DNA from 3 places in the Vibrio cidicii genome. Region 1 is predicted to be linked to each of the others. Evidence: predicted binding sites of a transcription regulator. Region 1 holds the regulator's gene; each other region holds the start of a gene.
What was found. The regulator PurR, encoded in region 1, represses purine synthesis genes. The targets are predictions, from matches to a motif close to TNANGNAAACGTTTNCNTNA.
Positions count from the first base shown of each region.

Region 2: a site for PurR is predicted at 5,643-5,662, ahead of pckA (phosphoenolpyruvate carboxykinase (ATP)). Genes of this name have one in related genera too.
Region 3: a site for PurR is predicted at 4,309-4,328, ahead of purE (5-(carboxyamino)imidazole ribonucleotide mutase). Genes of this name have one in related genera too.

Region 1 covers NZ_CP035921.1:2,870,907-2,878,324, forward strand. The annotation lists gene EWA64_RS14115 (alpha/beta fold hydrolase) at 1-571, shown strand, start outside; gene EWA64_RS14120 (putative signal transducing protein) at 579-893, opposite strand; gene EWA64_RS14125 (TVP38/TMEM64 family protein) at 897-1,586, opposite strand; gene EWA64_RS14130 (TfoX/Sxy family DNA transformation protein) at 1,738-2,331, opposite strand; cyclic di-GMP riboswitch class I at 2,450-2,539, opposite strand; gene purR (HTH-type transcriptional repressor PurR) at 2,731-3,735, opposite strand; gene torD (molecular chaperone TorD) at 4,040-4,684, opposite strand; gene torR (two-component system response regulator TorR) at 4,923-5,636, shown strand; gene elyC (envelope biogenesis factor ElyC) at 5,734-6,537, opposite strand; gene cmoM (tRNA uridine 5-oxyacetic acid(34) methyltransferase CmoM) at 6,635-7,418, shown strand, end outside.
Region 2 covers NZ_CP035921.1:1,812,479-1,819,896, reverse strand. The annotation lists gene gspE (type II secretion system ATPase GspE) at 1-904, opposite strand, end outside; gene gspD (type II secretion system secretin GspD) at 904-2,925, opposite strand; gene gspC (type II secretion system protein GspC) at 2,963-3,892, opposite strand; gene hslR (ribosome-associated heat shock protein Hsp15) at 4,209-4,592, shown strand; gene hslO (Hsp33 family molecular chaperone HslO) at 4,625-5,500, shown strand; gene pckA (phosphoenolpyruvate carboxykinase (ATP)) at 5,832-7,418, shown strand, end outside.
Region 3 covers NZ_CP035921.1:1,724,665-1,732,082, forward strand. The annotation lists gene EWA64_RS08840 (LysM peptidoglycan-binding domain-containing protein) at 1-357, shown strand, start outside; gene dprA (DNA-processing protein DprA) at 357-1,460, shown strand; gene EWA64_RS08850 (DUF494 family protein) at 1,463-1,942, shown strand; gene EWA64_RS08855 (DNA topoisomerase family protein) at 1,964-2,542, shown strand; gene EWA64_RS08860 (5-(carboxyamino)imidazole ribonucleotide synthase) at 2,614-3,747, opposite strand; gene purE (5-(carboxyamino)imidazole ribonucleotide mutase) at 3,752-4,237, opposite strand; gene tsaC (L-threonylcarbamoyladenylate synthase type 1 TsaC) at 4,421-4,978, shown strand; gene hemF (oxygen-dependent coproporphyrinogen oxidase) at 5,008-5,925, shown strand; gene aroE (shikimate dehydrogenase) at 5,999-6,832, shown strand; gene EWA64_RS08885 (DUF1488 family protein) at 6,836-7,099, shown strand; gene EWA64_RS08890 (gamma carbonic anhydrase family protein) at 7,089-7,418, opposite strand, start outside.

The DNA of each region.
Region 1 (7,418 bases):
TATCCTTCAGGTGCTTGATCATCTGAAAATCCACTCAGCTCATTTTGTCGGTATGTCGCTTGGCACCATTATTGTTAGAAATCTTGCAGAGATGGCAAGTGAACGTGTGAAATCGATGGTACTTGGTGGCGCGATTACTCGCTTAGACGCTCGTTCGCAGTTTTTGGTGTCACTTGGTAATGTGGGTAAACACATTCTTCCTTACATGTGGCTATACAAACTGTTTGCCTATATCGTGATGCCGCAAAGGAATCAACAAGAATCTCGGCACCTGTTTATCCGTGAGGCCAAAAAATTGTGCCAAAAGGAGTTCAAGCGCTGGTTTATCCTAGCGGCAGAAGTTAACCCACTGATGCGCTACTTTAAAGAAAGAGAGCTGCCTATCCCGACGCTCTATTTGATGGGCGACAAGGATTACATGTTTATCAAGCCAGTAAAAGAGATGGTCGCAGTTCATAAACAGAGCGAACTGTTGGAGATCCGCGACTGTGGACATGTTTGCAATGTCGAACGCCCCGAAGAGTTTAATCGCTATTCAATCAATTTTATTCGCAGACAAATTCCAATTTAATCTGTGTTTAACTGCTGGTGTCGGGTTCGCCACAACACCAGCAGAGAGCAAATTGCCCCTCATTTTCCTCACCGCAATTTGAACAGCACCAATAAGTAGAAACGCAGGATTGGTGCAAGTACTGGCTAACGATTTTCATTGCTGCCTGGTATTGCTGAGGTTCATGTATCCATATATAGGGGTCGCTTTCACTGGTCGCAGGTAGCTCACCTTTTAAACCGAACAGATTCTCTCCCCGTATCTCACACTCGATATTCTCACTTCTCAATAGTTGACAGACGATATGTGCCTCAACAGGAGAATTGGCAGTAAATACACGCATCTTTTACCGTTCACTCTCTACAGTAGACTGAGGGCGATATTTGTTCATCAACCATTTCACTACCATAGGAAAAAGCCCAAGTAATAGAAACGACAGCAAAACGGCAGGTGAAACGATCCCGGAGAGTGAATCGATCTCGGCGATTTGTGTTCCGGCGTTTAGATAGACAACCGTGCCGGGTAGCATGCCAATTTGACTGGTTAAGTAAAAGCGACTGGCAGGCATTTTACTGAGCCCCATCAGAAGGTTGATTAGAAAAAAAGGAAACACGGGGATTAGTCGAAGTGATAGCAGATAGAAAGAACCATCTCGCTCAACACCTTGATTAATGGCCTGTAACTTATCAGAAAATTTCTTTTGCACCCACTCTCTTAGCAAATATCGACTGCTTAAAAATGCCAATGTAGCCCCAACGGTACTGGCGAAAGAGACGAGCAACAAACTAAACCAAAATCCGAACAAAGCAGCACCGAGTAAGGTAACGACAGTGGCTCCGGGGATGGAAAAAGCAGTCAGAGCAACGTATAGAAAAAAATAAGTGATTGCGGCCGTTAGCCAATGTTGGCTGATAAAGTTGCTAAGTAATTGCTGTTGAGCTTTGGCATTTTCTAAAGTGAGGTAGGGCGCAAAGTGATAGAGTAAAATAGCCATCACACTGACTAAAAGAAGGCCAAAAAGCAGTTTTTTGTTCATCGTATTTTCCAAGTTAAATTCTTTAATCTAAGACAGGAAAAAGCACAAAAAAATTTCATACAAAGCGAAAAAACTAAGCACAGCGTTGAATACGCCGAGTAAAGAAAAAGCCACTTCATTGTGAAAGTGGCTTTCAGAAACTTACTCAAGCTTAAGAGGAAAGCTTGTTGACTAGCTCATCTCGGCGCTTTTGAGGAATGACGCTCCAGTGTGTCCCATTGATAGCGCCTTCTAACGCCCACAATAGTTCAAGGCTAACACTTCCACTGTGCGTGTTTTTGATCGCTTCATAAGCACCAACAGAGCCTTGAATTTCCAACTGCTCAACCGTTTCAATACCTGCTTTTTTCAGCATACGCTCAGTTGCCAGCCTTAGATTTGGTAAATCTTTCAGACGATCGGGTTTGGCAACAGCTTGAAGCTCTTTTTCTTTTCGGGCGCTGTCCAAAGCTTGTCTTGCGACGCTCATCAATGCCGTCTTGTTGTCCCAAAGTGAATCGGTTACCGCGTAGTATTTGGTAACAACAGGGAAGCCACGTTTTTTGTAAACATAAGGCCTAAGGCCCTGTTTTTCGAACAATGAGGTTGTATTTTGATCCGCGCGAATATGGAGCTGATCTTTGACGACCAATGCAAACATGGTCTCATCTGCAAAAAGGCCGAATCCGCCAAACATAGAGCGAGATTTTATCGCACCAAGTTGCTCAAAAAGCTTCATCGAATCTTTGAGTATCGGTTTATCCATGATGTGTTATCTCGGTGTAATTACAATTACGCCACCCATAAATCAGGTCCGAGAGATTAGCAAACCAATGCATACAAGATGTCATTAGAGAGTCAACTTAATGTAATGCATTTTTGCCATCGGGAACCCCGCTACCTACCAAAACAGTATTTGGTTTAGGCCGGAGGCTTTGCGTCCCACCCTTTCAGATGGTTTGCCCTGTGCGTGACAGCTAAAGGATACGATTTCTATTGGACTAACATCACATTTTAGGATTGAAAGTGTGATCTTGGTTCAGGTAATAGTTTGCGGGAAATGAGGAAAAACTCGTGTGCGACAGTATCTGGTTATTTGTCACAATAATGATTTTGTTTTGACACAAAAAACAGACGCCGAAATGGCGTCTGTTTTTTAACATTCTCAGTTCAGTTTTTTAACTGTGTCGCGGATAACGATTTCTGGATGCATCTCAAAAATGCGTTTATCGTGCTCCTTGTCTTTAATGCGTTCTAGGAGAATTTCAAATGCATTTTTACCCACACGGCGCTTTGGCTGGTGAATCGTGGTAAGCGGTGGAGAAAAGTACTCGGCCAGTTCTATGTTGTCGTAACCGATCACTGATATGTCGTCGGGAATACGAATGTCGAGTTGTTGTAAACGGCTCATTAGACCAAGTGCCATAGTGTCGTTAAAGCAGAAAATCGCGGTTGGGCGATCGTCCCAAGAGGCAATCTTATCGGCGACCAGTACTGCAGTGTCACATTCAAAATTACCTTCTAAGATCCAATCTTCGTTGACCGCTAGGTTCGCTTCTGCCATTGCGCGTTTAAAGCCAAGAATTCGCTCCTGACACGCCGCTTTTTCAAAATGACCGCTCAAGCAGGCAATCTTGCTGTGACCGTTATCAATCAGGTACTTGGTTGCGAGATAGCCACCTTCTTCCGAGTTATCGATGATCTTGTCGGCTTGTGAGCTAATTGGACCCCAGTCCATGATTACTTTTGGAATATCGGCGTGTCTATCGAGCATTTCACGCAGTTCTTCGGTCAGATCTGAACACATCACCAAGATACCGTCGACGCGCTTTTCTGCCAGCATACGGATATAGTCGCGCTGCTTTTCATAGATGCCACCGGTATTACATAGAATCAAGGTATAACCTTGGCGGTAGCAGTAGCTTTCTACGCCATCAATCACTTCAGAGAAAAAGAGGTTAGTTGACTGAGTAACCAGCATGCCAATGGTGCGAGTTGTATTGCATTTCAAACTGCGTGCGACGGCGCTGGGCGCGTAGTTGAGCTCATCCACCGCTTTCATTACTTTTTCTTGAGTTGCTTCTGCAACAAAGCGGGTTTTGTTGATCACGTGTGAAACGGTCGTGGTTGATACGCCGGCTAAACGTGCGACATCTTTAATTGTGGCCATAGTCTTGTCCTGTCCAAGGTTACCGCGGGAATAGTTGGCCGGGTAACGCTCTTGCTACCTTTCTTTGCATCGGTCTTGAACATGGAAAGAGACCCAAGAAAAGCAGCAGCTTAGCTAAAAAAACACAAAAACCGCTGTTTTTCAGCGGTTTGCATTAAATTCATATTTTATCGTTTGCGGTCTCAATTTTATATCGAGATACGTCAGCAGGCAACCAGCTCAGCACGCGAATATTGTATCCGTGTTCACACTTTATTGGTTAAGCTTCACTCGAGTGATTGCTCTATTGATAAGCCTGTAATTATTATCTAAGTAAATAGTCACTGTCCAGTTTACAAAATGCAATTAATAGTTTTGCGACACTGGCATAGAAGCCAAATTGGTCGTGTTGAATACACTGCTGGTAAAATTGCGGCAGCCAAGAAAGCAGCATGCTTTCAATAAACTGCTGCTGCTCGGCAAGTGCGGTTTCCATATGGCGCTCTTGTTCCAGCTCATTCGAGCGGATAATTAGATGGCCTAAAAAGTCCAGTTGAATAGCGAGGTGATCCGCAGGTTCATTGATATTTTCGCTCACTTTTACGCCGTGATCTGTCATCAGTTTTTCCATTATTCTGGCAGGTTCAGCGTTGAGTAACCCGGATTGATCGAGATAGATAGAAGCGTAAGGCAAAGCGCCATGTTTTGCGCTTTTCAGAAAAAGGTCGCAAAAGTCTGCGGCCAGTTCAAGTTGAGCATCTTGACGGTCAAGCAGTTTATTCAGTGTTTCCACCAGTTGCTGCGCTTCAATCCGCAAACGGTCATTTTCGGCTAAATCAGAAAGAAATGAGCGAATTTCTGCGCTGTGATATTTGTCCAGTTCGACTTGGTTTAACTCTTTGGCAAAAAGACTCGAAAACCACCAGTAAATTTCGGCACGTTTTTCATTAAAGGTTTTGATTTCTTGCATTTTATTCCTGCTCCTCAAGGCTTCTCTGATTAGTCTAACCAATAAAAATGAACAGCGGTCGCCCTAATTATTAATGGGTTATTTAATTATATGTCACCTTGTAAATGGGCAAAAAATAAGCTTGTCTTGAATCAATAAAACCTGAGATTGTTGGGTTAACTTTGATGTGACGCTAGAAATGTGACTATTTATGAATAGAATAAATCGGCGTAGACAAGAATGACAGAAAGTGGTGTAAATGAGCTATCACGTATTAGTCGTAGAAGATGATGTAGTGACACGAGCTAAATTGGTGGGTTACTTCCAAAATGAAGGATATACCGTCAGTGAAGCAGAAAGTGGAGCAGAAATGCGTGAGGTATTGAACAACCAAGCCATCGATTTGGTGATGTTGGACATTAATCTCACTGGAGAAGATGGCTTGCTTTTAACCCGTGAACTGCGTGGTCAATCGGATATCGGCATCATATTAGTGACAGGTCGCACGGATAGCATAGACAAAATTGTTGGTTTGGAGATGGGGGCGGATGATTACGTGACCAAACCGTTTGAGTTAAGAGAGCTGTTAGTTCGAGTGAAGAACCTGCTATGGCGTATGTCTTTAACCGATACGGCAAAGCAAAAAGGGCGTGCCGACGAGCAGGAGCTGCATGTTGTGCGCTTTGCTGATTGGACGTTTGACATTCATCGTCGGGCATTGAGCCGCAATGGTGAACCGGTAAAATTAACCAAGGCGGAGTATGAGTTATTAGTAGCACTCTCGTCATATCCCAACCAGGTGCTGAGCCGTGAGCGCATTTTAAACATGATTAGCCATCGTGTTGATGCGCCTAACGATCGCACCATCGACGTGCTGATTCGCCGCATGCGTGCCAAGATGGAGTTTGACCCCAAGAATCCGCAAATTTTTGTCACAGTTCACGGCGAAGGCTATATGTTCGCAGGCGATTAAAAGCCAGAAATGCGCTAAAGCAGACCGCTTGATCTCAGTGTCGAACAATAAAAAACGAGCTGCACAGTCAGCTCGTTTTTTATTGGATGGCTTCGTTTTAAGCAGGATTTTTCGCGGCGACTTTTTCGTTGTTAGGTGCAGTGGTCAGTAAATCGCGCAAAGATTGCCAAATAATGCCTAAAGTTTCATACCAATAGCGTTCGGTTTGCTCTAAATAGAGCGCTTTTGGCGCGTATTTGTCCCAAGCTTGGGTGATCTCTTTTTGCGCCAAATAGTTGGTAGGGGCTGGCAAAGGGGTTAAGCCGGCATCGTTAAACTCTTTCAAAGCTCGGGTCATGTGACTGGCCGAGGTAACCAGCACCAACTGCTTCTGCCGAACAAAAGCGGCGGCCTGTCGTGCTTCTTCCCAAGTATCTTTGGCATCTTCCAACAAGATAATGTCGGATTTCGCTACCCCAAGCGCTAGAGCCACATTCGCCATCATCCGGGCATGACTGATTTCAGAACCGCCAGCGTAACCAGACAAAATCATTTTTGCTCCCGGGTACATACGCAAAATGCGAATCCCTTCAGCAAGGCGCATCAAGGCGGTGCGACTGAGTTCAGAGGTCGGGGGAATTTGGTCGTCCACTACATGGCCATTACCCAATACCATCACGTAATCGACACTTTGCACTTCAGGTAGAAAGACCGAGTATTGGCGCTCTAGAGGCATTAAAAGTTTGCTGGCAACGGGTTGGAATGAAACCAGAAAAATGCCAGTAAAAGAGAATAAAATGACAAAGCAACCTGTTTTTTGCCTGGTAGTAAACATAATCAACATCAGGCCGAGCAGGCCGATGATGAGTAGCGCAGGCAAAGGCATGAGAAGCGCAGATACCGCTTTTTTCAGCTCAAACATACAGAAATAGTCCGAAAAAACATCACTTGACAGTAAAAAAGAGAGAATCCCTCTTTATTCCTGCTTTCCTTATGACAGAATAGCAGCACGATTCGATATGATAACCCAAGCCACAGTGAACCAAGACCGTAATTTCGACGATATTGCCCACAAATTTGCAAAAAATATTTACGGATCAGATAAAGGTGAGATCCGCCAAGTGATTGTTTGGGAAGACCTTGAGCAGGTTTTGACCGCAATCGATGCTGGCACGAAGGCGCTGACTATTCTCGATGCGGGCGGTGGCTTAGCACAAATGTCGCAAAAGCTTGCTAAGCTCGGACATCAGGTTGCGTTATGTGATCTATCTTCTGAAATGCTGCAATTGGCTGAACAGGATATTGCAAAAAACGGTTTGCTTGCGCAGTATCGGCTGATCCATTCTCCGGTGCAGTCCATTGCTGAACATTTGGAGCAACCAGTGGATTTATTGCTGTTTCATGCGGTCATGGAGTGGTTAGCCGATCCGAAAAGTGCGTTAGAGACGCTGCTTGAGCAAGTGAAACCCGGCGGGGCGGCATCCATCATGTTCTATAACCATCATGGTTTGGTTTATAAAAATGTGGTGTGCGGTAATATTCCACATGTTTTGCAAGGCATGCCGCATCGCAAACGCTTTAAACTGCAACCGCAAAAAGGCCTCGATCCGCAACAGGTTTATCAGTGGATTGAAGATGCAGGATTTGAGATTGGTGGAAAATCCGGTATTCGCTGTTTTAGCGATTACATAGGTAACCGACAGAATATGGGCGACTACCAGTATGAAGACGTGTTGGCACTGGAAAAACAGTTGTGCCGACAAGAACCATACCTCTCGTTAGGCCGATACATCCACGTATGGG
Region 2 (7,418 bases), 1.1 Mb from region 1:
GAGTCTGGCCGATGCCATCGATATCAAACTCAATCGGATCTTCGACGGTGAGGATATTGCGCTCGTTGCTGTTGAGCTCCTGCAACCCTGCGTACAAGGTGGTTGATTTACCCGAACCTGTAGGCCCCGTGACCAGAATAATCCCGTGTGGACGAGCGATAAGGTGACGGAAGTTATCGTGGTTGGCAGGCGTCATACCGAGGCTGTGTAAATCCAAGCGGGTGGCGTTTTTGTCCAGCAGACGCATAACCACACGTTCACCATGCGATGAAGGCATAGTCGAAACCCGTACGTCCACTGCGCGACCACCGATGCGCAAAGAGATTCGGCCATCTTGCGGCACGCGTTTTTCAGCGATGTCCAGCTTCGCCATGACCTTGACCCGCGATACCAGCAGCGGTGCCAGCTTACGGTTAGGAGCCAGCACATCACGCAGTACCCCATCAACACGGAATCGAATCGAGAGCGATTTTTCAAACGTTTCGATATGAATATCCGATGCCCCTTCTTTGATCGCCTCGCCAAGCATGGCGTTAATCAATTTGATGATCGGCGCATCGTCTTCCGATTCAAGCAGATCTTCCCCTTGCGGCAACTCTTCCGCCAGCGAGAAGAAATCGTCATCGGAACCGATGTCTTCCATCAGTTGTCTCGCCTCTGACGAGTCACGCTGATAGGCTAAGGTAAGCTTTTTCTCGAACTCTTCTGCGCTGAGCGCCTTGGGAATAAACGTCTGCTTCAACACTCGGCGTACTTCAATCAACGCCGATGCATTGAGAGGTTCGACATAATAAAGCATCATCGGGCGCTCGGGATGTTCCACTTCAAGCACCATCTTAAAACGGTTGGCAAAGCTAAAAGGCAAACGGCGAAAAGCAGCCACCGTGTCCAACATATCTACCATTAGTTGCTTTCCATCTGTTCGATAAAGGCCTGAATTTCAGCAGGATGACGCTTATCGTCTCCAAATTTCGGCAAAACAGGGATGTTACCATCGTCCATAAGCTTCAAACCTTGATCGGCCTTGTACAGCTGTTCAGCACGAATGTAGTTGTATTTGCGCTGGGTGATGCCGTCAGCCGTCATGCCATCGCGAATAATGGTTGGCTTGATGAAAACCATCAGGTTCTTTTTCTCAACTTGGGTACTGGTCGATTTGAACAGGTGGCCCAAAATTGGAATATCACCCAGCAGCGGCACTTTCGACTCACTCTCCAGTGCTCGTTCATCGATCAAACCACCGAGCACCAGCATCTGCCCATCCTGAACAATCACGGAGGTATTTAACTGACGTTTAGCAAAGCGTACGTCGACCGCGCCGTTGGCTCCAAGCACGTTGGAGACCTCTTGCTCAATATTCAGTTGTACTGAGTCGCCTTCGTTGATTTGCGGTACCACTTTCAGTTTGATGCCGACTTCTTTACGCTCCACCGTCTGGAATGGATTGTCGTTGTTCGAGCTGGCCGATGAACCGGTTAATACTGGCACTTCTTCACCAACAATAAACGACGCTTCGCCGTTGTCCATCACGGTAATACTGGGCGAGGAGAGTATGTTCGAATTGGAGTTGCTGGCGACTGCGCTGATTAAGGCTGTCCAATCACCCATGACCAAACTCATCGCTGCGCCATTTACACCTGATAAGGCAGAGGCTAGAGTGGAGTAATCGCCTTTGTCTGTCGTTGTTTCATTGCGTAGAAACTCACCATCAGAGTTATACACAGCTTTCGTATTTGTTGTATCCTTAGCTTCTTCCAAACCAATCATCACCTGACCAATTTGCGCACCACTGTTGCCGTACTGAATCAAAGCACCACTTTCCAGTGAGCCCCACTGTACGCCAAGGTTAATGCCGTCGCCTTCCGCCATTTCAACAATCAAAGCTTCAATCAATACTTGTGCACGACGAATATCCAACTGAGAAATCACTTCTTGCAGCGCAATCATGATATCGGGCGGCGCAGTCAGCACCAGCGAGTTGGTGCCTTGGTGCGCCGCAATCACCACGTCATTACGTTGCGAACCCGCGGTTTTCTGGCCGGAATTTTTCTCCGCTTGCAGGTTATCGGACACGCCCTTGAGCACATCGACTAAATCTTCCGCTTTAGCGTATTTGAGATAGACCACGCGGTTGTTGCCTTTGGTTGCCATCTCAACATCCAGCTTCTCAATCAGGTTTTTCAGGCGTTCACGCACCTTAGGATCACCCGAGATTAAGATGGAGTTGGTGCGTTCGTCTGCCACCAATTTCGGCAACAGATTGGCTGGGGTATTTTTGGCGTCTTGAGATTTATTCAGTGCATCGACAATGCGCACCATTTCAGAGGCAGACGCATTTTTCAGTTCAATCACTTCCACTTCGGTATCGCCCGCTTGGTCGACACGTTTGATGATTTCCGCCAGGCGATTCACCACCGCAGCACGTCCAGTGATCAAAATGATGTTAGCTGGGTCGTAGTGCACCACGTTACCCGCACCTGCGTTGTCGATCAGTTGGCGCAGCAATGGAGAGAGTTCACGTACCGACACATTGCGTACCGCGACCACACGTGTAATAACATTGTCGCCTTTGACGGTGTCATCACCCACCACAGGAATGGCCGAGGTTTTCGAATCTTTCGATTTGACGACTTTCAGTACGCCATTTTCCATTTCCACCACGGCATAGCCGTACACTTCCAGCACATTAAGGAAAAAACTGTAGTACTGCTCTTCATTTAGCACATCGTAGCTGCGGACATCAATTTTGCCGCGCACTGACGGGTCAACAATGATGGTTTTCTCCAGATTGCGTCCGACGATCGTAATGAATTCCTGAATGTCCGTACCTTTAAAGCTCGCACTAAATTCGCTTGCCCACGCGCCGGACGTACAGGCTAGCGTCCCTGCTAGCAACCATGCGCTTTTGCTAAACCAATGTTTCACGTATATCTCCCACCACTTACGCTCTAGCGCCTAAGTATTAAAATTGGATGTAAATGTCATGCTGCTGACCATCACGCTCAACCGTCAGGTTCAGCTCTGTCAGCTCTGAAATTGAATTGAAAATTTTGCCCATCGCTGCGGGATCGGTCAGATCGTTGCCGTTAAGCTGCACGGCAATATCGCCATCTTGCAAACCAACCGACTGGAAAAGCTGTGGATTTTTACCCGGACTGACCCGATAACCGATCACTTGTTCGTCTTTCTTTACTTGGGATAAACGGACATATTGGAAAATCTTCTGCGGATCGGCGGTGATCTCTTGACGAATCTGTGCCAACTGTTCGTCGGTATCGGGCGGGTTATTCTTCGCAATGGTCGACGAGGCAGGCGCACGCGAGGTGCTATCACCAAGTTTCTTGTACTCTAGCCCTTCGAGCATCACGGTTTCATCACGCCCTTCATTATCAATGATTACGCGATCCACCAACACGGCTTTTAATTTGGCACGAGTCCCTTCAATTTCTTCGCCTAAGCCGTAAGTCGCTTGCTGACCTCGGTTGGCAATGACCGCCAAGCTGGCACTCGGGTTACTGCTCGCAACCGCACCAACTAACACCAAATTGAGTCGAGTTTTCGGCGCATCTTGCACAACTGGCGCGGTTACGACGGGTTTCGCTTTGTTTTCGTTGTAAACACCAAATAAATTCATCGCCTGCAACCCAGCAAGAGAAAGGCCCTGTTTATTGTTGCTTTGCCCACCGACTATTGCAGGAGCTTGCCAAGCGACAATCTCATTTTTTGCTGGCTGTGTGAGCCAAACAACCTGACCTAGAGTCCAGCCTGTCATCGCAATCAAAATACCAGCTAAGATTTTGCTTACATGGCGCTGAATCTCGCCGTTATTCGCAATGACGCGAGCCAGTAGCGGGCTGCTTTTCAATCCAGCACTTAGCTCTGATGGTTTCACTGAGTTGATTCCTTTTTTGTTACGATTCAATGACCGCTTTGTTATCGGCAGTGTTCTTCTATGATTTCACTGCACTCCCTGACGACATCTTCACCAGTCATAAACAAATGGAAGACATCCTGCTATGTTTTTGACTGCAATGGAATTGTCTAGTCGACAAAGAGCAGTGAACTATATCACAGCATAATAGTTACACGCTTTTCAAATTCCGTTTTTGCCAACTCCCTTGAAATTTTTGCTGCATGTCACCATTGTAAGAGTCAATAAGCAGCAATCATTAATCATTCACAGCACTGATTAGAGAGTAAGACTTCCTATGAGTTCCCAACTTGATGCCATTCGCTTAGATAAATGGCTGTGGGCTGCACGATTTTATAAGACCCGTTCCATCGCCCGCAACATGGTCGATGGAGGTAAAGTCCACTATAATGGTCAGCGCACAAAACCAAGCAAAATAGTTGAAATTGGTGCAACAATTAAGTTACGCCAAGGAAATGAAGAAAAAGTGGTGGTGATTGAGCAGATCTCAGATCAGCGACGTGGCGCACCAGAAGCGCAAAAGCTGTATCGCGAAACCGACGAAAGTGTGGCGAAGCGCGAAACACTGGCACAGCAGCGTAAACTCAACGCCAACCCAAGCCCAGAAAGACGCCCAGACAAAAAACAGCGTCGTGACATCATCAAATTTAAACTGCAGTAACAACGCCGGAAAAACCGACGAGGAATCCCTAAATGGCAAGCAATGTTTTGAACCGCTACTTATTTGAAGACCTTTCAGTGCGTGGCGAGCTGGTACAATTGGATGAAGCGTACCAGCGTATTATTTCGAGCAAGGAATATCCGGCAGCCCTGCAAAAACTGTTAGGCGAGCTGTTGGTGTCAACCACTCTACTCACCGCTACGCTCAAATTTGAAGGTTCTATCACCATTCAATTGCAAGGTGATGGTCCGGTATCTTTGGCGGTCATCAATGGCGATAACGAACAGAAAGTTCGTGGTGTCGCGCGCTGGGAAGGTGAGATTGCCGACGATGCTAGCCTGCACGATATGATGGGGAAAGGCTACCTTGTCATCACCATTGAGCCGAAAAAAGGCGAGCGCTATCAAGGTGTGGTTGGCCTAGAGGGCGACAACCTTACTCAAGTGATTGAAGGCTATTTCGCCAATTCAGAGCAGCTTAAAACCCGCTTGTGGATCCGCACTGGCGCGCACCAAGGTCAAGCGCACGCTGCTGGTATGCTGATTCAAGTTGTGCCAGACGGCACTGGCTCTGCCGATGACTTTGAGCACCTCGAACAGCTAACAAACACGGTGAAAAATGAAGAGTTATTCACCTTAGGAGCCAACGATCTGCTGTATCGCTTGTACAACCAAGAACAAGTTCGTCTGTTCGAACCACAACCTGTTGAGTTCCATTGTGGCTGTTCTCGTGAGCGCAGCGGTGCCGCAATTGTCACTCTCGATAAAACTGAAATTTATGACATTTTGGCCACCGAAGGATCCGTTTCTTTACATTGTGATTACTGCGGCACGACTTACTCGTTTGACGAGCCGCAAGTGGCTGAGCTCTACACCAACGCCACTTCTGAGCGTAAAACGCTGCATTAATTTCCTTGGATTATCAAGCACGTAATTTACCCGTCAAAAGGCCAGCATACGCTGGCCTTTTTGTGATCAAAGCCTAGTAAATCAATACTTTCCCGTAATTTAATAACCCCTTATTTTTTGTTAATTAATAATCCCTTAACGCTGGCGCAATGGTTTGCGTGCACGATAAACTATCTCGGCCAATATGTGACGGGACACCTAAAACCTCAGGAAAATTAAGGATAATTTTTGAACTATATCCCTGTTTTCTCCCCCACCCGTTGTTAGCATGGTGAGCAGAAAAATTAAAAGATTCTTACAAAATCCCTACAAAATCCTATAAGGAGCACCTATGACCGTTATGGAACATACTAAGGCTGCAACAATTGATTTAACCAAACATGGACTGCGCAACGTAAAAGAGGTTCTACGTAACCCAAGTTACGAAGTGCTGTTTGCAGAAGAGACGCGTGCGGATCTCGAAGGCTACGAAAAAGGCGTAGTCACCGAGCTTGGTGCGGTCGCTGTCGATACTGGCGTTTTCACTGGCCGCTCACCAAAAGATAAATACATAGTGAAAGACGCGACGACGGAAGAAAACATGTGGTGGACATCCAGTGCAGTTCCGAACGACAACAAACCAATCACTCAGGAAGTGTGGAACGACCTCAAAGAACTGGTCACCAACCAGCTTTCTGGCAAACGTGTGTTCGTGATTGATGGTTACTGTGGTGCTAACCCTGACACGCGTCTAAGCATTCGTGTGATCACCGAAGTCGCTTGGCAGGCGCATTTTGTGAAGAACATGTTTATCCGCCCTTCCGAAGAAGAGTTGGCAAGCTTTGAGCCGGACTTCGTGGTGATGAACGCCGCGAAATGCACTAACCAGAAGTGGCAAGAGCATGGTCTGAACTCGGAGAACTTTACTGTGTTTAACCTGACCGAGCGCACTCAACTGATTGGTGGCACTTGGTACGGCGGCGAAATGAAGAAAGGCATGTTCGCCATGATGAACTACTTCCTGCCGCTGAAAGGTGTCGCATCTATGCACTGTAGTGCCAACATGGGCAAAGATGGCGATGTCGCGATCTTCTTCGGCCTATCTGGTACAGGGAAAACGACCCTATCCACCGATCCAAAACGTGCGCTGATCGGCGATGACGAACATGGCTGGGACGATGACGGCGTGTTTAACTTTGAAGGTGGCTGCTACGCGAAAACCATCAAACTGTCGAAAGAAGCAGAACCAGACATCTACAACGCCATCCGTCGCGATGCATTGCTTGAGAACGTTACGGTACGTAACGACGGTTCAATCGATTTTGACGACGGCTCGAAAACCGAGAATACGCGCGTTTCTTACCCGATTTACCACATTGATAACATCGTCAAACCCGTTTCTAAAGGCGGTCATGCCAACAAAGTGATCTTCCTGTCTGCCGATGCCTTTGGCGTATTGCCTCCCGTGTCTAAACTGACACCAGAACAAACCAAGTACCACTTCCTCTCTGGTTTTACCGCCAAATTGGCGGGTACTGAGCGTGGCATTACCGAACCAACGCCAACCTTCTCTGCCTGTTTTGGTGCCGCGTTCCTAACGCTACACCCAACCAAGTACGCAGAAGTCCTAGTTAAACGCATGGAAGAAGCGGGCGCAGAAGCGTACCTAGTGAACACCGGCTGGAATGGCAGCGGCAAACGTATCTCGATTCAAGATACGCGCGGCATTATCGATGCCATCCTTGACGGCTCGATTGAAGAAGCACCAACCAAACATGTGCCTATCTTTAATCTAGAGGTACCGACATCGCTTCCTGGCGTCGATCCAACCATCCTTGATCCACGCGATACCTATGTAGACCCACTACAGTGGGAAAGCAAAGCCCAAGATCTGGCACAACGCTTTATCAATAACTTTGCTAAATACACAGACAACGCC
Region 3 (7,418 bases), 1.1 Mb from region 1:
CAAGGGCTAGCGGTAAAAATGCTCGGCAATATTGATGGCATTGACTACAGTGCGCCCAATCAGGTGGTGATTCTGGATAAAGGTTCAGCGGACAATCTGCGTCAAGGGCATATGTTTGAGCTGTATAGCGCTTCGGCCGAAGTTTATCGCCGAGATGATGCTTTTAGCTATGAATCCGGTTCGGCTGACGAAGCCATCACCTTGCCACAAACGCGCGTTGGCGAACTGATGGTGATTCGCCCTTACGACTATTTTAGTCTTGCTTTGATTACTCGCAGCAATAAACCGATCACCCGAGACATTATCGTTGTGCCGCCCTCAGAGCCTGAACCGAGCCCCTCGACTCAGGAGCCCTAATGTCAGAGCAAGAGCTGATTGCTTGGTTAAGTTTAAGTTTTACGCCGCAGATTGGCGCAAAGCGATTAGCCAAGTTACTCAGTATTGATGCTCCACTCAATATTCTCTCCTACTCAGATAATGCTTTACACAACTTGGGGTTTTCGACTGCTCAACTGGCTTATCTGCGGCAAGAGGCTCGCCGCGATGTGGAAGCGGCGCTGACTTGGCAGTTGCAACAAGATCATCACATTCTCACCTTAGCCGACGACAATTATCCGCCACTGCTTAAAGAAGCTGGAGCCGCGCCGCCTTATCTGTTTGTTAAAGGCGAGGTGGGCGCACTGAGCAAGCCGCAACTTGCGATGGTTGGTAGTCGTAATGCCAGCCTAGAGGGGCTGCAACATGCTCGGCAGTTTGCGGAGTTTTTAGTTCAACAGGGGCTTGCTGTGACCAGTGGTTTAGCGCTGGGTATTGATGGCCACGCTCACGATGGGGCACTCAGTGCAGGTGGTGACACCATCGCCGTGCTCGGCTCAGGGCTGGAACACATTTATCCCGCTCGCCACCGCAAGCTGGCGCAACGAATCGCCGAGAACGGCGCGTTGGTGTCTGAATTTCGCCCTGATGCCAAACCCCGCGCAGAAAACTTCCCTCGCCGCAATCGCATTATCAGTGGCTTAGCGCTAGGGGTGTTGGTTGTGGAAGCGGCGGAAAAAAGCGGCTCACTCATTACCGCTCGTTATGCGGCAGAGCAAGGGCGAGAAGTCTTTGCGCTGCCATGTTCGATCTCTTCGGTGAATGGTCGAGGCGGAAATCAACTGATCAAAAACGGGGCGTGCTTAGTCTCTGAGCCCAATGACATCTTGCGTGAAATACAATCGTTACTGGATTGGTCTTATCAGCAGCAGACGAGAGATTTATTTTCTCCACTTAATACCGAAGAACAATTGCCATTTCCTGAGCTGTTAGCTAACGTAGGAAGTGAGGCGACACCAGTTGATATTCTGGCAAACAGGACCAATATACCTGTGCAAGAAGTCATGATGCAGCTCCTAGAGCTTGAGCTTTCAGGACATGTTGTTGCAATTAACGGTGGCTATATTCGAAGGGGGAGGGGCTAGCTATGATGATGGATATACTGATGTATCTGTTTGAAACTTACATCCATAGCGATGCAGATTTGCAAGTGGATCAAGATGAGCTTGAAGAAGAACTGCTTCGAGCGGGATTTCACCAACAAGATATCTATAAAGCCCTTCTTTGGTTAGAAGAGCTCGCCGCGTTGCAGCAAAGCGATGCGCACTCAGCTATTTCGCGTTGTAGCGCCATCGCTTCTACTCGTATCTATACGGCGCAGGAAATGCAACGATTGGATCTCGAAAGTCGTGGTTTTCTGTTGTTTCTCGAGCAAATTAATGTGCTGACCACCGAAACCCGTGAAATGGTGATCGATCGGGTGATGGGGCTAGAAACCAAAGAATTTGAGCTCGACGATCTCAAGTGGATTATTCTGATGGTGCTGTTTAATGTACCTGGCAATGAAAACGCCTACACGCTGATGGAAGAGCTGTTGTACACCAAAGAACAAGGCATTTTGCATTAACGCTTTCCCTGCACGGTATCTATGAGTAGTAAAATCGACCACACCCTATTTTCGGCGCATGAACACGCATTAGAGCGTGAGCCGTGCCCGAAATGCGGTGGAGAATTGGTGTTAAAGCACGGCAAACATGGTCCTTTCCTTGGCTGTAGCCACTATCCCGCGTGTGATTACATCAAAGCGCTGCATCACAATGATGGCCATATCGTTAAAGAACTTGGCGTCGCCTGTCCAGAGTGTGGTCAAGAATTGGTGCTACGTCAGGGGCGTTATGGCATGTTTGTCGGTTGCAGTGCTTACCCGCAGTGCCATCATATTGAATCGATTAATCCAGTTGAACCCAGAGAGCAAAAGGTGTTGTTCGCTTGCCCTGAATGTGGAAAAGGCCATTTGCTGGAACGGAAAAATCGCTTTGGTAAAACCTTCTATGCCTGTGATCAGTTCCCAAAATGCAAGTTCGCGCTCAATCAAGCTCCAGTAAAAGGGCGCTGTGAGCAATGCGGTTATGCTTTATTAGTGGAGAAGAAATCCGCTCACGGGGTTAAATATCAGTGCGCAGATCGTAAGTGCCAGCATGTGCAATCGAGTGGTACTGAATCTTAAAGAGGTCGCTTAAATAACAAAGGGGCCATGTGCCTGCCCCTTTGTTATCTTCGTTATCATCAGCGATTGAATTAATCACGCCATTTGCTGGCAAAGGCTTGCACGGCCGGAAACGCATCGGCGTCCAGCACTTTGGCTAACGCGCACAAACGGCGTTGCAATTCTCCGCTGTAGTCACCGCACACATTGATGTGTCCCATCTTGCGTCCTGTACGTTTTTCTTTGCCATACCAATGAACATGGCAGCCAGCCATCGCGAGCACCGACTCAGGCAAACTCTCTTCGCCGAGAATATTGATCATCGCCGTTTCACGCACCAGCTTAGTACTGCCAAGTGGCAGGCCACATACGGCACGCAGATGATTTTCAAACTGACAGGTCTCCGCGCCCTGCTGTGTCCAATGGCCAGAGTTATGTACTCGAGGCGCGATCTCATTCACCAGCAGTTGGTCATCGACATCAAAAAACTCCAGCGCCAGCACACCCACGTAATCGAGGCTCTCCGCGACCGCGGTAAACATCTGCTTTGCCTGGGCTTGCAGCTCGGGCGCATCGATTGCGGTAGAAAGGCTCAGAACGCCGTTGGTGTGTACGTTTTCCGCCAAAGGATACACTTCGACGTGGCCATCTTTGGCTCGCGCGCCGACTAATGAGACTTCACGGTTAAAGGGGACAAACTCTTCAGCGACAATCGCTTGGGTTGGCGTGGCCGCAATGCATTCGGCCATTTCCTTCCAGATAGTCTCCGCCTGAGTGGCATCTTTCAAGCGCCACTGGCCTTTACCATCATAGCCCCCCAAGGCGCTTTTGAGCACCATAGGTACACCGACATGCTCTATCGCCCGAGAAAAATCTTCACGCGTCTCAATGATGTAATAGTTTGCATTGCGCGCGCCCGCGTTATCCAACAACGCTTTTTCCAAGCGACGATCGCCACCGGCTTTAATCGCTTGCGTGCTAGGTAAAAACTTGCCACTCGCTTGACAGACATCAAGTACATCATGAGGAATGTGCTCGAATTCTGCGGTAATCACATCGACTTGTTCAATGGCATTTTCTAAGCCATGGCCGAGCAGATGTTGAGTCAGAGGATGGACGATATTACCGCTAGCCACATCGTAGGCGGAGATCTGAATATTCAGTGGCGCACCAGCCAGAGACATCATGCGAGCTAATTGACCCGCACCAAGAACCAGTACATGCATGGGATTAATCCTCGGCCGGATTTGGATGAGCAAGGACGCTTTCGGTTTGCTCGGCGCGAAACGCTTCGACTTGTGCCATGATAGCCTCATCATGGGTGCCGAGAATTTGCGCAGCTAACAACCCTGCGTTGGCCGCCCCTGCTTCACCGATCGCCAATGTGCCAACCGCGATGCCTTTTGGCATTTGCACGATGGAGTAGAGCGAGTCCAGTCCTGAGAGTGCGCGCGATTGCACCGGAACGCCAAGTACGGGCAAACTAGTGAATGCGGCGGTCATGCCGGGTAAATGCGCAGCGCCGCCTGCACCAGCAATGATCACTTTGAGTCCGCGCGCTTTGGCGGTGGACGCGTATTCAGCCAGAAGTTGAGGGGTGCGGTGTGCCGAGACCACTTTGGTTTCGTATTCAACCCCAAATTTGTCCAACATTTCTGCTGCCAATTTCATGGTTGGCCAATCCGATTTAGAACCCATGATGATACCGACTTTCATCTCAAACTCCTTCAAGCTGCATAATTGGGTGAGCTGATAAAATTTGTGCGCATTATACGGGGTTTTTGGTGTCAAGCAAACGTTTGCGCTTTTTGCTAATCGCTGAACTCATGCAATTCCTTTTCGCTCACTGAGAGAATTGTTTGTACACTGAGAACGAATCAAACAGTGGGTAGATATGGGATGGACAATTTTCAACAGGTGCTGCGTGCTTTACAGCAAGGCGACGTTATCGCTTACCCGACCGAAGGGGTATTTGGTTTGGGCTGCGATCCGGATAACAGTAGAGCGATCGGTAAGCTGCTGGAAATCAAACAGCGCCCGGTCGATAAAGGGCTGATTTTGATTGCAGCCAATGTTGATCAGTTGTGGCCCTACATCGACCGAGACGCTCTGACTGACATTGAGATCGAACGCATGCAGCAAAGCTGGCCGGGGCCGTATACGTGGGTGGTTCCTGCCAGCACGTCTGCCTCATCTTGGGTCACGGGACAGTATGACACGGTCGCGGTGCGTGTCAGCGATCATCCTTTGGTGCAAAAGTTGTGCATCGCCTTTGCAAAGCCGTTAACCTCTACCAGCGCCAATCTGTCCGGGCTTCCTGCCTGTCTCACTTTGCAACAAGTGCAACAGCAGTTGGGCGATAAAGTTCACGCCATACTCATTGGTGAAACGGGTGGGCGAACAAAACCGAGTGAAATTCGCGATGTGCGAAGCGCACAAATATTAAGACAGGGATAACCCTGCATTGCTTCAAAGGTAAGTAAAGAATGTCAGCAATCAATAAACAAGCAGTGAAGCAGTATTTGATGGCACTGCAGGATGCAATTTGTCAGCAATTAGAACAAGAAGATGGACGAGCGCTGTTTGTCGAGGATGCTTGGCAGCGTGAACCTGGAGAAAAACTGGGCGGTGGAGGCCGCACGCGGGTAATGCGTGATGGTGATGTGTTTGAGCAAGGTGGGGTGAATTTTTCTCACGTGCAGGGCCAAATGATGCCAGCTTCTGCCACAGCGCATCGCCCGGAGTTGGCTGGGCGGCGTTTTGAAGCGATGGGCGTCTCTCTGGTGATGCATCCGAAAAACCCTTATGTACCGACCTCACACGCCAACGTGCGTTTTTTTATCGCTGAAAAAGAGGGCGAAGCGCCGATTTGGTGGTTTGGTGGCGGCTTTGACCTGACGCCTTTCTATCCGTTTGAAGAAGATTGCCAATCATGGCATGAAACGGCCAAAGCGTTATGCGCGCCGTTTGGCGAGACGGTTTACGCTGAGCACAAGGCGTGGTGCGACCAATACTTCTTCCTGCCACATCGCAACGAAACTCGCGGTGTGGGTGGTTTATTCTTTGACGATATGAACCAATGGGAATTTGATAAATGCTTTGATTATCTCAAGGCGGTGGGGGAAGGCTATTGTCAGGCGTATTTGCCAATCGTCTCACGCCGCAAAGCACTTGAATACGGTGAGCGCGAGCGGGAGTTCCAACTCTATCGTCGAGGTCGTTATGTGGAATTTAATTTGGTCTACGATCGTGGCACCTTGTTTGGTCTGCAAAGTGGCGGACGAACTGAGTCGATATTGATGTCTATGCCGCCATTGGCTCGCTGGGAATACGCTTATCAGCCACAACCGGGTTCGGCGGAAGCGCGCTTGTATGACGAGTTCCTCCAGCCGAGAGATTGGTAACGCTTTTCTCCTCAAGGAGATAATGATAGGGTCATCGAATCAGATGGCCCTGTTTTGTTTTTAAGGTAAGGAAATGACCCAGCAACTTGATCGCTATGCGGTGTTTGGTAACCCGATCGGGCACAGTAAATCGCCGTTTATCCATACCCTGTTTGCTCGCCAGACCAATCAGTCCCTAAGCTATACCGCAGAGCTCGCTCCGCTGGATGGTTTTCAGTCCGCCGCAAACGCCTTTTTTGCCACAGGTGGAAAAGGGTGTAATGTGACGGTGCCGTTTAAGGAAGAGGCTTATCAATTGGCGGATCGCTTAACCGAGCGCGCGCAACTGGCAGGGGCCGTGAATACCTTAAAGAAACTAGATGACGGTGAGATCATTGGTGATAACACCGATGGTGCAGGGTTAGTGCAAGATTTATTGCAGTATCAAGTGTCGCTTAGTGGCGCAAAAATCTTGTTAATCGGTGCTGGTGGCGCCGCGCGGGGTGTGCTCCTGCCTTTATTGCAACAGCAGCCCGCATCGTTGACTATTACCAACCGCACCTTCGCCAAAGCGCAGGCGCTTGCGGAGCTATTTTCCCCCTATGGGCCAGTTATGGCTAAAGAGATGAGTGCAATTGAGGAAGGGTACGATGTTATTATCAATTCCACCTCGGCATCTTTGAGTGACGAACTTCCCTTTGTCAGCTCCGCTATATTTACCACCAGCAGCATTAGCTACGACATGATGTATGGCAAAGGGGATACGACATTTAACCAATGGGCTAAAGCGCATGGTGTCGCCCAAGCGTATGACGGCTTGGGAATGCTGGTCAACCAAGCGGCAGAGAGTTTTATGTTGTGGCGCGGCTTGCGGCCGAGCGCAAAGCAGATATTACGTGAATTACGTAAAAACCTAGAAGGTCAGTAGTCAATGAACCAAGCCATTTTGTTCCCCGATATACAGAGTTGGGATGAGAATCGTCAGGCGGTGCAGTTTGCTGCGCAGCAATCTGGGGCTCTGATTCAGTGCTTTGTCGAGAAAGCGACGCTAGAGCAATTAACCATGTCGACGGTTGTGAACCAAGAACAAGCGCTAAGTGCATTTGCTCAGTGTCGTTTTGATCTTGAAGAAATAGCCGAAGAGTTCATTGAAGAGGAAGCCTTCGATGACGAAGGCCACATAGTTATTCGTTGATGACCTTTACTTGGCTGAGGTAGTCATTTTTGTTTTGCACGTAGTTATCCGCGGACTTTTGCAGAAATGCTCGCTCTTTGTCGGTTAAAGGACGAGCTTGCTTTACTGGGCTGCCCACGTAGAGGTAGCCACTTTCTAAGACTTTTCCTGGAGGAACTAAACTGCCTGCGCCGATCATCACCTCTTCTTCTATTATTACGCCATCCAGCACAATCGCCCCCATACCGACCAAAACCCGATCTTTTATCGTGCAGCCATGCAGCATCACTTTGTGCCCGACGGTAACATCATTACCAATGATCAGTGGATAGCCATCGGG